DNA from 2 places in the Comamonas sp. lk genome. Region 2 is predicted to be linked to the other one. Evidence: predicted binding sites of a transcription regulator. Region 2 holds the regulator's gene; the other holds the start of a gene.
What was found. Region 2 encodes NrdR, which represses ribonucleotide reductase genes. Its sites were predicted from a motif close to CACNANATNTNGTG; they were not measured.
Positions count from the first base shown of each region.

Region 1 (7,550 bases), on a different contig from region 2:
CGGTTTTCTTGCTGCAGATTCTGCAATCGAGCAACCTCAACTACATGGCGCTGCTCGCCATCCCGATTCTGATTGCATCGGCCCTGGGCAGCATGCTGCTGGCCATGGGCACGGCCGCCAGCGTCACGCTGCTCTTGCTGGCCATGGTTTCATGGCTGCATGCCAGCCAGGGCAGCGATGCCACCCAGGCCTACTACCAGACGGCCTTCACCTGCGCCGGCTATTTCGGCATGGCCTATCTCACGCAGGATCTTTCGCGCCGCGTGCGTCGCGAGCGGGCAGCCGCCCTGCACAGCCGCCTGCGCACACAGACACAAGAGCAGGTCAACGCCCTGGTCATCAGCAACCTGTCTGACGGCGTGCTGGTCGTCGATCAAAGCCTGCGCGTGCAGCAGGCCAATCCGGCTGCGTTGCGGCTGCTGAGCCTGCTGCCCACCCATCCGCCCAGCTTTTCGCTACAGACCCAAACCGCCTGGGAACCGCTGATGGATGCCGTGCAGCTGAGTTTTGCCCAGAACAGCCCTCTCACGGCCACGGTGCATCTGCAGGCTACACCCCAGCAGGGACGCACCGGCCTGCACCTGCGCACACGCATTACCGAAGTGATGGCCGGCGATGCTGAATCCGCTGACTCGCTGTGCGTGGTGTTTCTGCATGATTTGCGGGAGATGGAGGCCCAGCTGCGTACCGAAAAGCTGGCCTCCATGGGCCGCATGTCGGCCGCGGTCGCCCACGAGATTCGCAACCCCCTGGCCGCCATTGTCCAGGCCAATGCCCTGCTGGCAGAAGACCTAGCGGGCCAGCCAGGAGCGCAGCAGCTGTGCAACATCGTCAATCAGAATGCCGAGCGGCTCAACCGCATTGCAGAGGAAATCCTGAATATTGCCCGCGTGCAGCAGGAGGACGCTCTGGCCCAAACCCCGCCGCTGGCGCTGGATCGCCATGCAGCGCAGACTTGCCGCGAATGGCAAAGCCAGGCCTCACAGCAACATCTGCTGGAGCTCCATCTGGCCGCCCCCAAGCAGGTCGTGAACTTTGACGAGGAGCATCTGCGCCGTGTGCTGGTCAATTTGCTGGACAATGCCCAACGCCACCGCAGCCATGCGCAGCAGGCACACAGTCTGCAAATTGTCAGCGGGCATGGTGTCAGCGCCTTCATCCCCGCCACGGCGGAGCAAAGCTGGCTGCAGGTCTGGAGCGATGGCGCACCGCTGGAGAGCAGCGTGCTGCGGCATTTGTTCGAACCGTTCTTCTCTTCCCAGAGCCGCTCCAGCGGACTGGGCCTTTATATCTGCCGTGAGCTGTGCCAGCGCTACGGTGCCACCATCAGCTATCAGCGACTACCCCGGCCCACACCGCAAGGCATGCAGGAAGGCAATGCCTTCACCGTGGTGTTCAGCAGCAGCGCAGGGCCTGCCAGTGCGCAATCCCTGTTCGATTTGATTGTGGTCTAAGCCCTGTGACCTCTATTTCCACCACCTCTGCCAGCGCATCGATTCTTGTGGTCGATGACGAACCTGATTTGCGCACTCTGTACGAGCTGACCTTGCTGAGGGAAGGTTACCGTGTGGAAACCGCCGCCTGCGTGCAGGAAGCGCGCGAGCAACTGCAGTCGCGCCGCTTTGATGTGCTGATCTCCGACATGCGCCTGCCTGACGGCAGCGGCATGGAGCTGCTGCTGGAGCTGCGTGAACAGCAGCGTCGCGAACGCTGCATCGTCATCACCGCCTACGGCTCGGCCGAAAACGCGGTGGAAGCGCTGCGCGCCGGTGCATTTGACTACCTGACCAAACCGGTGGATCTGCGCCAGTTTCGCCAGGTCGTGGCCTCGGCCGTGCAAGGCATTGGCGCCGTACCGCCGCCGGGTGCGGCCCCTGCCGCCACAAGCACCGCCAGCACCGGCACGGCCGCTGGCGGCGATGCACTGCTGGCACTGGTAGGTTCCTCGGCACTGATGCAGTCCGTCAAGCAGCGCATTGCCAAGGTGGCCAAGGGCATGGCCCCCGTACTGATTCACGGGGAATCGGGTACCGGCAAGGAACTGGCGGCCCAGGCCTTGCATGCCTGCAGCCAGCGCAGCCAGGGGCCCTTGATTGCCGTGAACTGCGGCGCCATTCCGGAAAACCTACTGGAGGCCGAATTCTTTGGCGCCCGCAAAGGCTCTTATACCGGCGCCACCCAGGACAGGCCCGGCTACTTTCAGGCCGGCCAGGGCGGCACCCTGTTTCTCGATGAAATCGGCGATCTGCCGCTGGCCATGCAAGCCAAGCTACTGCGCGCCATACAGGAGCGCAAGGTTCGCCCTCTGGGCAGCACCCAGGAGGAAGCAGTGGACGTGCGCATCGTCAGCGCCACCCACCGTGATCTGGCTGCCGATGTGCAAAGCGGGCGCTTTCGCCAGGATTTGTACTACCGGCTCAATGTGATCGAGATTGCGTTACCGCCGCTGCGCGAGCGCCGCGAAGACCTGCCGGCCCTGTGCCGCACCCTGCTGACAAGGCTGGCCCGCGAATCCCAGATGCCCGAGCCCGAGCTGGATGCCACCAGCCTGGCCCAGATCGCCCAGCTTCCCTTGCCGGGCAATGTGCGCGAACTGGAGAACGTGCTGCACCGAGCCATCGCCCTGGGCGACGAAGGGCCGCTGCGCATTCCCGAGCAAGCCTTGGCCGCTGCAGCAGCCGAAATGGCAATCGCCCTTGAGAAAAACGGTACACAGCCAGCCGCCAACGGCTTCACCCCGCCACCGCCACCACCGGGCGTGACCACCGCCGCGCCCCTTACCTCGCCTGAACCCGCATCCGACGACCTGCCTGACGATCTGCAGTCGTGGCTGGACAACCAGGAGCGCGCTATTTTGGAGCGCGCCTTGCAGGACCACGGCTTCAACCGCACGGCCACGGCCGCCAAACTGGGCATCAGCCTGAGACAAATCCGCTACCGCATCGAGCGTCTGGGCATCAGCTTGCCCGGCGATGGCACACGCGGCGACTCCGAAAGCCCGGACCATGACCGCAGCAATCCATAAGTCCTCGCCCGGCTGCTGGAAAAAAGGCTGGCTAGACAGCGCTCGCCACCTGCCTTCACCCAACTACGGCTTGCGCCCGCCGGGGGCCGATATTGATCTGGTGGTGCTGCACTCGATCAGCCTGCCTCCCGGCCAGTACGGCACAGGCGCCGTGCAGCAGCTCTTCACCAACCAGCTCGACTGGGACGCCCACCCTTACTACCAGGGCATTCGCGGCCTGGAAGTGTCCTCGCACTTCTTTATTACCCGGCTTGGCGAGATCTGGCAGTTCGTCAGCTGCGACGACCGTGCCTGGCACGCAGGCGTTTCTCAATGGCGCGGGCGCGAGCGCTGCAACGACGACTCCATCGGCATAGAGCTGGAGGGCCTGGAAGGCCTGACGTTTGAAGCTGCACAGTACCAGGCCCTGGATCGCCTGTGCCAGGCCATAGGCGCGCACTACCCCGTGCGCCATATCGCCGGCCACGAGCACATAGCCCCGGGCCGCAAACAGGATCCGGGCAGCGGCTTTGACTGGCAGAGATTGCGGCAAAGCTTGCATGCAGGCCACGCGACCAGTGTCTGGGAATTCCCCTCCCTGGTCTGAGACGCGGCCTGAACGCACAATCGTAAAGCCAACAGCACTCTTAAATCAGGAGCAAGCAGCGCTTTTGCTTCTTTGGGTTTAAGTCGAAAACAGCCTGAACCTCTTTCATGGCTGCGCTTACCGCTATCTTTTATGCCTTCCGGCATGCCTACCATGCGGGCGAACAGCTGCACGCCCCTAGCAGGCTCTTCGCTTTACGGTCGGATTCACCGGCATTCTCCGTACTGTCAATAGCGTCTTGGCCTAGCCTGTCGCCTGATGCAAACACATGAATTTTTTACAAATTTTCCAGCCAGGCCGCCAAGCGCCGCAAAGCACGGAAATACGGGGGTTTGCAGCCGTAATCGGGTGCCCGCCACCAGCATCTGAGCGCCGTGAATCACGGTGATTTCAGGCATTCAGCCACCCTGTTCAATTCAACAGCGATACACTACCGGTAGTGTTTGAAAGCGCCTCAGACCCCATATCTAGTGTTTACAACTTGTGCACACCCTGTGCAAACCATGTGTAAACCGAAGCGCTGATCCGTATCCTTGAGGGCCTGCCACCTGTGCAGGCCGCTGCCTGCCTTATCCACATTTCGATCCAGAGGAAACTTATGCAAGAAGTGCTGAATCCCCTGTCTTCTGCCGCGCAAACTGGCGCCGCAAACGCATCCTTTGCGACTGCTGACAACTACCAAATCATTCGCCGCAATGGCGACGTAGTGCCTTTTGCCCCCCAGAAGATCGCCATCGCCCTGACCAAGGCCTTCCTGGCCGTGCGCGGTGCCCAGGGAGCTGCATCCGCCAGCGTGCGCGACACCGTCAATGAATTGACCGAAGCCGTGGTGCGTGCCCTGCTGCGTTCGCGCCCCGAAGGCGGCACCTTCCATATCGAAGACATTCAGGATCAGGTCGAGCTGGGCTTGATGCGCGGTGGTCACCACGATGTGGCCCGCGCCTATGTGCTGTACCGCGATCGCCGCAACCAGGAACGTGCCGAGCAAAAGAAGGCTGCCGAAGCTGCTGCCATTGCCGCTGCCGCTCCCGCACCCTCGCTGCATGTGATGGACAACGGCCAGCGCGTGCCCCTGGACCAGCAGCGCATGCTGGCGCTGATCGAGTCGGCCTGCCGCAACCTCAATGCTGACATCCAGGCTGCCCCCATCGTCGCCGAGACGCTGCGCAACCTCTATGACGGCGTGCCCCTGGCCGAGGTGTACAAGGCCTCCATCCTCGCAGCCCGCACGCTGATCGAGAAAGACCCCGACTACACCTACGTCACCGCCCGCCTGCTGCTGCACACCATCGTGCGCGAAGTCATGGGCCGCGACGTGCAACCCGAGGAAATGCCAGCGGCCTATGCCGAGTACTTCCCCGGCTTTGTGCAAAACGGCGTGGACAACGAGCTGCTCAACCCCGAGCTGCTCCAGTACGACCTGCCCCGCCTGGGCGCTGCCCTGAAGGCCGAGCGCGACCAGCAGTTCGACTACCTGGGTCTGCAGACGCTGTATGACCGCTACTTCCTGCACGTCCGCAAGACACGCATCGAGCTGCCTCAGTCCTTCTTCATGCGCGTAGCCATGGGCCTGGCGCTCAATGAACAGGATCGCAACGCCCGCGCCATCGAGTTCTATGAACTGCTGAGCTCCTTCGACTTCATGTCGTCCACGCCCACGCTGTTCAACAGCGGCACGCTGCGCTCGCAGCTGTCGAGCTGCTATCTGACCACCGTGCCCGACGACCTGGGCGGCATTTACGACGCCATCAAGGAAAACGCTCTGCTGTCCAAGTTTGCCGGCGGCCTGGGCAATGACTGGACGCGCGTGCGTTCTCTGGGTGCCCGCATCAAGGGCACCAACGGCGAATCGCAAGGCGTGGTCCCCTTCCTGAAGGTTGTCAACGACACGGCCGTGGCCGTGAACCAGGGCGGCAAGCGCAAGGGCGCCGTCTGCACCTACCTGGAATCGTGGCACCTGGACATCGAAGAATTCCTGGAACTGCGCAAGAACACCGGCGATGACCGCCGCCGTACCCACGACATGAACACGGCCAACTGGATTCCAGACCTGTTCATGAAGCGCGTGTTGGAAAAAGGCCAGTGGACCCTGTTCTCGCCTTCCGACGTTCCCGATCTGCACGACCTGTTCGGCGCCGAGTTCGAAAAGGCTTACACCGCCTACGAAGCCAAGGCCGCCAAGGGCGAGCTCAAGCTGCACAAGACGGTTCCTGCCACCGACATGTGGCGCAAGATGCTCTCGATGCTGTTCGAGACCGGCCACCCCTGGATCACCTTCAAGGACCCTTGCAACATCCGCTCGCCCCAGCAGCACGTGGGCGTGGTGCACTCGTCCAATCTGTGCACCGAGATCACACTGAACACCAGCGACACCGAAACTGCGGTCTGCAACCTGGGCTCCGTGAATCTGGTTCAGCACATCAAGGACGGCAAGCTCGACCATGACAAGCTGCGCAAGACCGTGACCACGGCCATGCGCATGCTCGACAACGTGATCGACATCAACTACTACGCCGTGCAAAAGGCCAAGGACTCCAATCTGCGCCACCGCCCCGTGGGCCTGGGCCTGATGGGCTTCCAGGACTCGCTGTACGAAATGCGCACGGCCTATGCCAGCGACGGCGCTGTCGAGTTTGCCGACCAGGCCATGGAAGCGATCTGCTACTACGCTTACTGGGCTTCGACCGAGCTGTCCAAGGAGCGCGGCACTTACTCTACCTTCAAGGGCTCGCTGTGGGATCAGGGCATCCTGCCTCTGGACACTCTGAACCTGCTGGAAAAAGCCCGCGGCGGCTATGTGGAAGTGGACCGTTCGGCTCAGCTGGACTGGGACGCTCTGCGCGCCAAGATCGCCAAGGACGGCATGCGCAACAGCAACTGCGTGGCGATTGCGCCTACGGCCACCATCTCCAACATCGTGGGCGTGGATGCGTCGATCGAGCCTTCGTTCGGCAACCTGTCCGTGAAGTCCAACCTGTCCGGCGAATTCACCGTCATCAACCAGTATCTGGTGCGTGACCTGAAGCGCCTGGGCCTGTGGGATGACGTCATGGTCATGGACCTCAAGCACTTTGACGGCTCTCTGCGCGCCATCGACCGCGTGCCCGAAGAGATCAAGAGCCTGTACGCCACCGCGTTTGAAGTGGAACCCCAATGGCTGGTGGAAGCCGCTGCACGCCGCCAGAAGTGGATTGACCAGGCCCAGAGCCTGAACATCTACATGGCCGGCGCATCGGGCAAGAAGCTCAACGACACGTACATGCTGGCATGGCAGCGTGGTCTCAAGACCACCTACTATCTGCGCACCACCAGCGCGACCCAGATTGAAAAATCGACGGTTCAAAGCCGCACGCTGAATGCCGTGTCCTCTGCCGCTCCGGCAGCTGCCCCCGCAGCCAAGCCCGCAGTGAGCGCACTGGAAGCGGCCGCTGCCGCTGCCCGTGCCCAGGCGCCTGCCACGGACATCAAGTTCTGCGCGATTGACGACCCAGGCTGCGAAGCCTGCCAGTAAAGGAGCGTTTGTAAACAGTACGTAAGACCCTCACCGGGTCTTACGCCCGGCGAGGATGTCATCACTTAACGAGTTTTTTGATGAGCTTCGACTCCCGCACCGTTTGCATTGCACTCCTTGTACTAATTGCGCTTGCCGCAATTTGGCAACCCGAAATTTTCGGATTTAACGAAAAAACAGAGCAGACGTTTTACGCCTTGATGGCGGCACTCAAAGCCGACAAGAGTAAGCGTTAAAAGCTCAACATTGCTACGGATCCCAAGGGATCTGTAGCGCTTTGGAGAAGATATGCTGTCTTTTGACGACGACACCTTTGCCCCTTCCGCTGCCAGCGCCGAAGCCGGCACGTCCACCAGTACCCACAAGCGTGTGAATGCTGCCGACAAGCGCATCATCAACGCCAAGACCGATGTGAACCAGCTGGTTCC
Region 1 is NZ_UOOB01000002.1:295,896-303,445, forward strand. It holds gene EAO39_RS20175 (PAS domain-containing sensor histidine kinase) at 1-1,454, shown strand, start outside; gene EAO39_RS20180 (sigma-54 dependent transcriptional regulator) at 1,460-3,025, shown strand; gene ampD (1,6-anhydro-N-acetylmuramyl-L-alanine amidase AmpD) at 3,006-3,611, shown strand; gene EAO39_RS20190 (ribonucleoside-diphosphate reductase subunit alpha) at 4,210-7,122, shown strand; gene EAO39_RS22780 (hypothetical protein) at 7,203-7,358, shown strand; gene EAO39_RS20195 (ribonucleotide-diphosphate reductase subunit beta) at 7,411-7,550, shown strand, end outside.
Region 1: the regulator NrdR is predicted to act here: its motif matches at 4,071-4,084, upstream of EAO39_RS20190 (ribonucleoside-diphosphate reductase subunit alpha).

Region 2 (7,550 bases):
CTTCAGATCGACCTGGACCCCCGTCAGCTTGACTTGCTCCACCGTCACCGGCGTCTGCTTGTCATGCAGCTGCAGCTTGTCGGCCGTGAATTCACTGACCTGCGCCACTACACCGGCCTCGCCCCAGGAGACTTCAGCCTGGCTGGCCAGCATGGCGCTCAACTCAGGTTTGAAATGTGCAGCCAGATAGGGCTGCACCCATTGCAAAGGCAGCTGCTGCAGCTGAATGCTGAGTTTGCCCTCCTTGGGGGTGACCAGACCTTGCAGCTCCAGCTTGGCTGCAGCACCGGCCTCTGGGGCGCCAGCACCCGCTTGGCGCAGTTCACTGCTGGCCGTCAGATTCAGTGGCTGGCTCATGGGCCAAGCCACGCTGGTCACTTCCAGCGACAGAGGCGAGAGCGTCAGCGCCGCAGGCGCAGCGCCTGTGGCGGCATCGCGCCAATGCACCGTGCCGGCATCCAGATTGAATTGCTGCACCGCAATCTGCAGTGGGGAAGCCGATGTGGTCGGTTTAGCCGGCTCAACAGCCTTGCTTGCAGCCACCGTTTGCTCGTCGGTCTGCGGCTTGGCCTCGGCGTCCTTGACGACCTGGGCGTTGCCAGCAGACAGACCCAGCCAGTTGATCACGCCTTGTGTATTGCGACTGGCGTGAATTTCGGGCTTGACCCAGCGCACCGACTCCAGCGTGATCTGGTTTTGCAGCGGCTGCGTATTCTTGAGTTGCACCTGAAGCGACTCAAAGCTCAAGAGCGGCGCACTTTGACGGTCCTGCAACTCCACCCCGGAGAGCGTCAGCTTGCCATTGAGGCGCACCACAGCTTGCTCCTGCTGCTCGAACGCGATCTGCAAATCCGTATCCAGCACGCCGGACAAAGGCTTGACCGGCACAGACTCGGGCACATAGCCCAGATAAGGCTTCAGGTCTATATGCGCCCATTGGAGATTGAGCGCCGTCTGGCGATTGTCGGCAAAAGGCGTGCTCTCGCCTGTAGAAGCGAACTGGCTGCCATTGAGTTCAAACGCCAGATGCGGCAGCACCTTGATTTCACGCTTGGAGGCCAGATTGCTGATGAAGGGAATGCTCAGCTGCAGCGCCTTGAGCTCGTGCTTGCGCTGCACGGCTTCGTCGTTGAGTTCGATACGGCCATCGCGCAGCGCAATGTTGTAGAGCGCAAATTCCATAGACTTGGAGGCCTCGTCCTTGGGCTCGGACAGCTTGGCGATCACATCGTCAATATCGAGCTTGCCCACGGAGTGCTGGGTAAGACGCAGCACGGGCGAGTCCACCTCCACCGCATCCAGCACCGGTGCCAGGCGAAACAGGGACTGGATGCTGGCATTCACAAAAATGCGCTTGATCTCCAGTTGTGGCTCTGCAGTTTTTTCAAGGACTTTTGAGCCTTCAGCGCTTTGTATATCTGCGCCATCAGCTACATTTTTTGTAGCTTTATCGATCACCAAATCATGCAAGCTAATGGCCATGGACCAGGGCGAGAACTCGATCTTGCCCACATGAACCTGGCGACCCAGCTTGGCCGAGGCTTGCTTTTCCAGCTGGCTCTTGGCCACGATAGGCAGCAGCGCCCACAAAAGCAGCCACAGCAGCAAAATTCCCAGAACAAGCCAGAGCAGGCGGCGTAGCAAACGATGCGTTGAAAGCAGCGGCATGAGTGTTTTTTTGAAAGACATGAACAAGGGGCTGCCCTCCAACCCCAGCAGCGCAAACAACGATAGCAAACATGGCAGTCAGCACATGCGATGGCGCAAATGTACTCTTGCCGCAGCGCAGCTTTCACGCCTCCATGAAAAACGCAAAACACTCTATATATAGAGAGCTGCATTTTTTCCATGGAAGTTCTATGGAAAGTCGGTACGCCGAGCCAGATTTTTCACACCATTCTTACCCACTCCGCAGTCGGCAATCAATGGCTTCAGCGGCCATGTCGAAGCGGGAATTTGGTGGGATGGGATGCTGTAAAAACAAGAAAGCCCGGAAGTGGCGAAACCAACTTCCGGGCCCTACGGCAAGTACCAGACTGTGCCGCTTTTCGCAGACAAGGAGGATAAAGTCCTTGCTGCTGGAAGCAAGAGATTGCTCCCGTGAGTGCCTCAGCGAAGATTACAAGCAACGTGACCAGAGCTCTCTGAAAGTGCCTTGGCTAGGTTTGCCTTTCCCTTTCTTTGGCGAACACCTGCAGTTTGCAGGCAGATTCACTATATCCGTGCAGGCAAAGGGTTACCAGCGTTTTTTCATTTTATTTCTCTTTTTTGATGCAAATAACGATGTGAGCGCATGCACCGCTTGCAGTGGTGATTTCCCGAAGACCCTCTTGTAAATTACTGTGCTTCCATACAGTTTTAATATTACTTTAAAATATTAAAACTATTTTTGTTAGTGTTGACTGATTATTAAGAGGACTCCTAGAATCCGCCAGCGCTCGAAAAGAGCGTTTTTTGTTTCCGCTGCCTCACGACTGAGCAGACCGACATACGCCTTCCGGACACTCCGGTCCAGGCGCTTTTAGTCGGCCCGCAGCAAAACCTCATTGAGGTCGTTGCCAACGGTAATTCGCCAACCCTCCAGGTTGCATAGCGATGCTCCGGGGCAGCCCTCCAGAAAGGACAAGCTATGCCAGCGTCAGAAAAATTGGTCGCCTCCGCGCGAACGTTGGGTCACAAAGTGGCCCATGGTTTTCTTGCTCTCACCCACAACGGTTTCGCCCTCCTGGGCTTGGCCGTGGCCATCTCGGCCTTGATTTTGATCTCCCGCCCCGATCTGCGGCTCGCTGGTGAAAGCCAGCTGCGCCAATGGTTGGATGCCCGCCAGCCCGTGATGGCCGAAGCTGAAGTTGCCGTCGAAGATGTGGGCACCACCATGGTCGCAGCCAGCGACCGGGCCACGGCCGCCAATCCCAAGAGCCTGCCCAAAGAGCAGGCTGCCGTAGCCTACTGGCTGAGCAAGAAGTACCGCGTGGCTCCCGAGCCGCTAGCGGCTCTGGTCAGCGAAGCCTACGCCCAGGGCAAGGCCAACAAGCTGGACCCCATGCTGATCCTGGCCATTATGGCCATTGAATCTAGCTTCAACCCCTTCGCCCAAAGCTCGGTCGGTGCCCAGGGCCTGATGCAGGTCATGACTTCGGTGCACACCGACAAGTACGAGAGCTTTGGCGGCCAGCATGCCGCTTTTGATCCCGTGACCAACCTCAAGGTCGGCGTCAAGGTCCTCAAGGACTGCATCGCCCGTGCCGGCTCCATCGAAGGCGGATTGCGTTACTACGTGGGCGCCGCCAATCTGCCCAGCGACGGCGGCTATGCAGCCAAGGTGCTGGCCGAACACCAGCGCATGCGCGCGGCCGTCGGCCTGCGCGGTGATTCTCTGCTGACAGCCAAGGCCGATGCACCCGCGCAAAAGGCCAAGGCCAATCCTTCGACACATGCCAAGGACACCATCACCTCTTCGGCCATCGATAGCCTGAGCCAGCCTTCAGCAGCGCTCGACAAGAACGTCGTCAAGCTGGCCCAAGCCAACGTAGGGCAAATGTAAGGCGTCTGCCTCTGCACCTGGGAGCTGGCCATGGCCAGCTCTTTTCATTGGTGCTACTCCAGTGCAGGCGGCTTTTGTGCAAATGCACAAAACGCAACAAAGCCCATGGACTTGCAGCGGGAGCTTGGGGAAAGCCCGGCCCGGCTCAGCTACACTAGCGGGTGTACGCAACTGGCGATAGGCGCAGAAATTTCTCTGCCGCTGACGTGGAAACCAGCAGACTGCAAGGTCTGTGAACCACCGGGGAGCGTACCGCCCAAGGTCGCAGCGATTGCAACCCGCAAGCGTTTCAGCCGTTCGCCTGGGCAGCCCTTGGCCTCAAGGGAATTTCAAGTTCACAGGACTGCCATGTTTCAACGCACCGATACCGTCGAGAAAGTCGACCCCGAACTGTTTGCCGCCATCCAGGCTGAAAACCATCGCCAGCAAGAGCACATCGAGCTGATCGCCAGCGAGAACTACTGCTCGCCCGCCGTGATGGAAGCCCAGGGCTCCCAGCTGACCAACAAGTACGCCGAAGGCTATCCAGGCAAGCGTTACTACGGTGGCTGCGAGCATGTGGACGTGGTCGAGCAACTGGCCATCGACCGCATCAAGCAAATCTTTGGCGCTGAAGCCGCCAACGTGCAACCCAATTCCGGCTCGCAAGCCAACCAGGCCGTGCTGATGGCGTTTGCCAAGCCCGGCGACACCATTCTGGGCATGAGCCTGGCCGAAGGCGGTCACCTGACCCACGGCATGGCGCTGAACATGTCCGGCAAGTGGTTCAAGGCCGTTTCCTACGGTCTGGACGCCAACGAAGCCATCGACTACGACAAGATGGAAGAGCTGGCGCGCGAGCACAAGCCCCGCATCATCGTGGCCGGTGCCTCTGCCTACGCTCTGCACATCGATTTCGAGCGCTTCGCCAAAATCGCCAAGGAAGTCGGCGCCATCCTGTGGGTGGACATGGCTCACTACGCAGGTCTGATTGCTGCTGGCGTCTACCCCAACCCCGTGCCCCACGCCGACGTGGTCACCACCACCACCCACAAGAGCCTGCGCGGCCCCCGTGGCGGCGTGATCCTGATGAAGGCCGAGCACGAGAAGGCGCTGAACAGCGCCATCTTCCCCGGCCTGCAAGGCGGCCCGCTGATGCACGTGATCGCCGGCAAGGCCGTGGCGTTCAAGGAAGCCCTGACTCCCGAGTTCAAGGCCTACCAGGAACAAGTGGTCAAGAACGCCAAGGTCATGGCCGATACGCTGACCGAACGCGGTCTGCGCATCGTTTCCGGCCGTACCGAAAGCCATGTGATGCTGGTGGACCTGCGCGCCAAGGGCATTACCGGCAAGGCTGCTGAAGCCGCTCTGGGTCTGGCTCACATCACTGTGAACAAGAACGCCATCCCCAACGACCCCGAGAAGCCATTCGTGACCAGCGGCATCCGCGTCGGCACTCCCGCCATGACCACCCGTGGTTTCGGCGAGGAAGAAACCCGCATCACCGCCAATCTGGTGGCCGATGTGCTGGACAACCCCAGCGACGAAGCCACTCTGGCTGCCGTACGTGAGAAGGTGGCTGCACTGACCGCCCGCTTGCCCGTTTACAGCAAGTAATCAAGGCCCTGCCGTTCTGTCATGAAGTGTCCCTTCTGCAATCACCCGGACACGCAAGTCGTTGAGACACGCGAGTCCGAAGACGGGGCCTTCATACGCCGTCGCCGCCGCTGCGGCGGCTGTGACAAGCGCTTTACCACCTACGAGCGACCCGAGGTCAGCTTTCCCACGGTGGTAAAAAAGGACGGCCGGCGCATTGAGTACGAGCGCGGCAAATTGCAGGGTTCTTTTCAGATTGCCTTGCGCAAACGCCCGGTGAGCACCGAACTCATCGATGCCGCCATTGAGCGCATCGAAGACAAGCTACTGAATCTGGGCACGCGTGAAGTGGTCTCCAGCCGCCTGGGCGAGCTGGTGATGGAAGAACTCAAGGGCATGGACAAGGTGGGCTATATCCGCTTTGCCAGCGTGTACCGCAGCTTCAAAGATGTGGACGATTTCACCAGCATCATGGATGAGGTGCGCAGTCCCAAGAATCCCAAGCCGCCCAAGAAATAAGCGCTCTGCCATACTCCGCCAAAGCCACCCTCGGGTGGCTTTGTTGTTTTTGCAATCGCAGCAAAAACAGAAGCGGGATGCGCTTGTCAGTCATGCAATTCAGTTTGAAACACACCTGAAGTGCAATGCAATCAAGCTCCATTAGCTTTTGATTCAATAGCAAATTCAATGAATGCGAGCTAAGACCCCGCTCCGTGCCCCACAAAGCACAACGCCAGCCCTGGCGATAGATGCCGGGGCTGGCGTGGATCCAAACTATCGAATTTTCAAGCATAGCGCAGGACCGGCTTGCAGCGCGCCATGCGGCGATTTACAGCTCAGGGCGCTGCAGCAGGAATCGGCTTCAGGCCCGAATCCACATCACCGCACTGGGCGCGGTGACGCAGCGCGTGATCCATCACCACCAGGGCCAGCAGCGCCTCGGCAATCGGCGCGGCGCGAATGCCCACGCAAGGGTCGTGGCGGCCCTTGGTGATGACCTCGGCGCTTTGGCCGTGCACGTCAATCGACTCGCGCGGCGTGATGATGGAGCTGGTGGGTTTGATGCCGATGCGTACTTCCAGATCCTGGCCGGTGCTGATGCCGCCCACAATGCCGCCCGCGTTATTGCTGCGAAAGCCCTCGGGGCTCAGCGAATCGCCATGGGTGGTGCCGCGCTGGGCCACGCTGTCGAAGCCCGCACCGATTTCCACGGCCTTGACGGCGTTCAGTCCCATCATGGCGTAGGCAATATCGGCATCCAGTCGGTCATACAGGGGCTGGCCCAGGCCCACGGGCATGTTGCTGGCGTTCACGCGCAGAGCCGCACCGCAGGAGTCGCCGGACTTGCGCAGCTGCTCCATGTATTCCTCGTACTGGCTCACATCGGCCACGGGCGCGAAGAAAGGGTTGTGGGGCACATGCTCCCAGCTTTCAAAGCCTATGGGCAGCTCGCCGATCTGCGTCATGCAGGCTTTGAACTCGGTGCCGAATTTTTCCTTCAGCCACTTCTTGGCCACGGCACCGGCTGCCACCGTGGGCGCCGTCAGCCGTGCCGAGGAGCGACCGCCACCGCGTGGATCGCGGATGCCGTACTTCTGAAAATAGGCATAGTCGGCATGGCCGGGCCTGAAGCTTTGCGCGATATTGGAGTAATCCTTGCTGCGCTGATCCGTGTTGCGGATCAGCAGCGCAATCGGCGTGCCCGTGGTCTTGCCCTCGTACACGCCCGAGAGAATCTCGACCGCATCGGGTTCGTTGCGCTGGGTCACGAACTTGCTGGTTCCGGGACGGCGGCGATCCAGATCCCACTGGATATCTGCCTCGCTCAGCGCCATGCCCGGAGGGCAGCCGTCAATCACACAGCCAATGGCCGGACCGTGAGATTCACCAAAATTCGTAACCGTGAAAATTGTGCCAAAGGTATTGCCGCTCATAGACTGCGGATTATCGTTGATGTGGCGGCCCGGGTGCCGCAGCCGCCTTCTTGCTTCGGCATTGCTGGCTTGTCCTGCCCTCGCTCCAAGGCAAAAACCCGTCCCCCTATCACCCGCGCTTGCCGCGCCGCTTACCAGCGCGCCTCATCCGTGCCCGGCGGCACCGATGGCCTGTCCCAGGCCGCAGGCGTGCGCAAAAACTGCGCGCAATGGCGCACGGCCTGCAGTTGGCCGAAGCCGCTGTCCAGCGTTTCCAGATACGGCGTGATATCGGGCTTTTCCTCTTTCCATTGCGGCTGCTCCACACGCCCCAGGCTGCGCAACCAGTGCGCCACACCTGCCAGAGTGACGCGCACCCGCCAGCTGCCGCCCTCCCGGGCCTGGCGCAGCAAGGCCGCCTGTACGCCAAAAGCCAGCAGAAAGCCCGCCCCATAGTCCAGCGCCTGCATGGGCAGGACTTGCGGCTTGGCCAGACCACGGGTCGCCGCTTCATCGGC
Region 2 is NZ_UOOB01000001.1:3,573,371-3,580,920, forward strand. It holds gene EAO39_RS16300 (DUF748 domain-containing protein) at 1-1,668, opposite strand, end outside; gene EAO39_RS22715 (hypothetical protein) at 2,073-2,336, shown strand; gene EAO39_RS16305 (lytic transglycosylase domain-containing protein) at 2,630-3,544, shown strand; ZMP/ZTP riboswitch at 3,702-3,858, shown strand; gene glyA (serine hydroxymethyltransferase) at 3,893-5,140, shown strand; gene nrdR (transcriptional regulator NrdR) at 5,162-5,638, shown strand; gene aroC (chorismate synthase) at 5,956-7,053, opposite strand; gene EAO39_RS16325 (CoA transferase) at 7,185-7,550, opposite strand, start outside.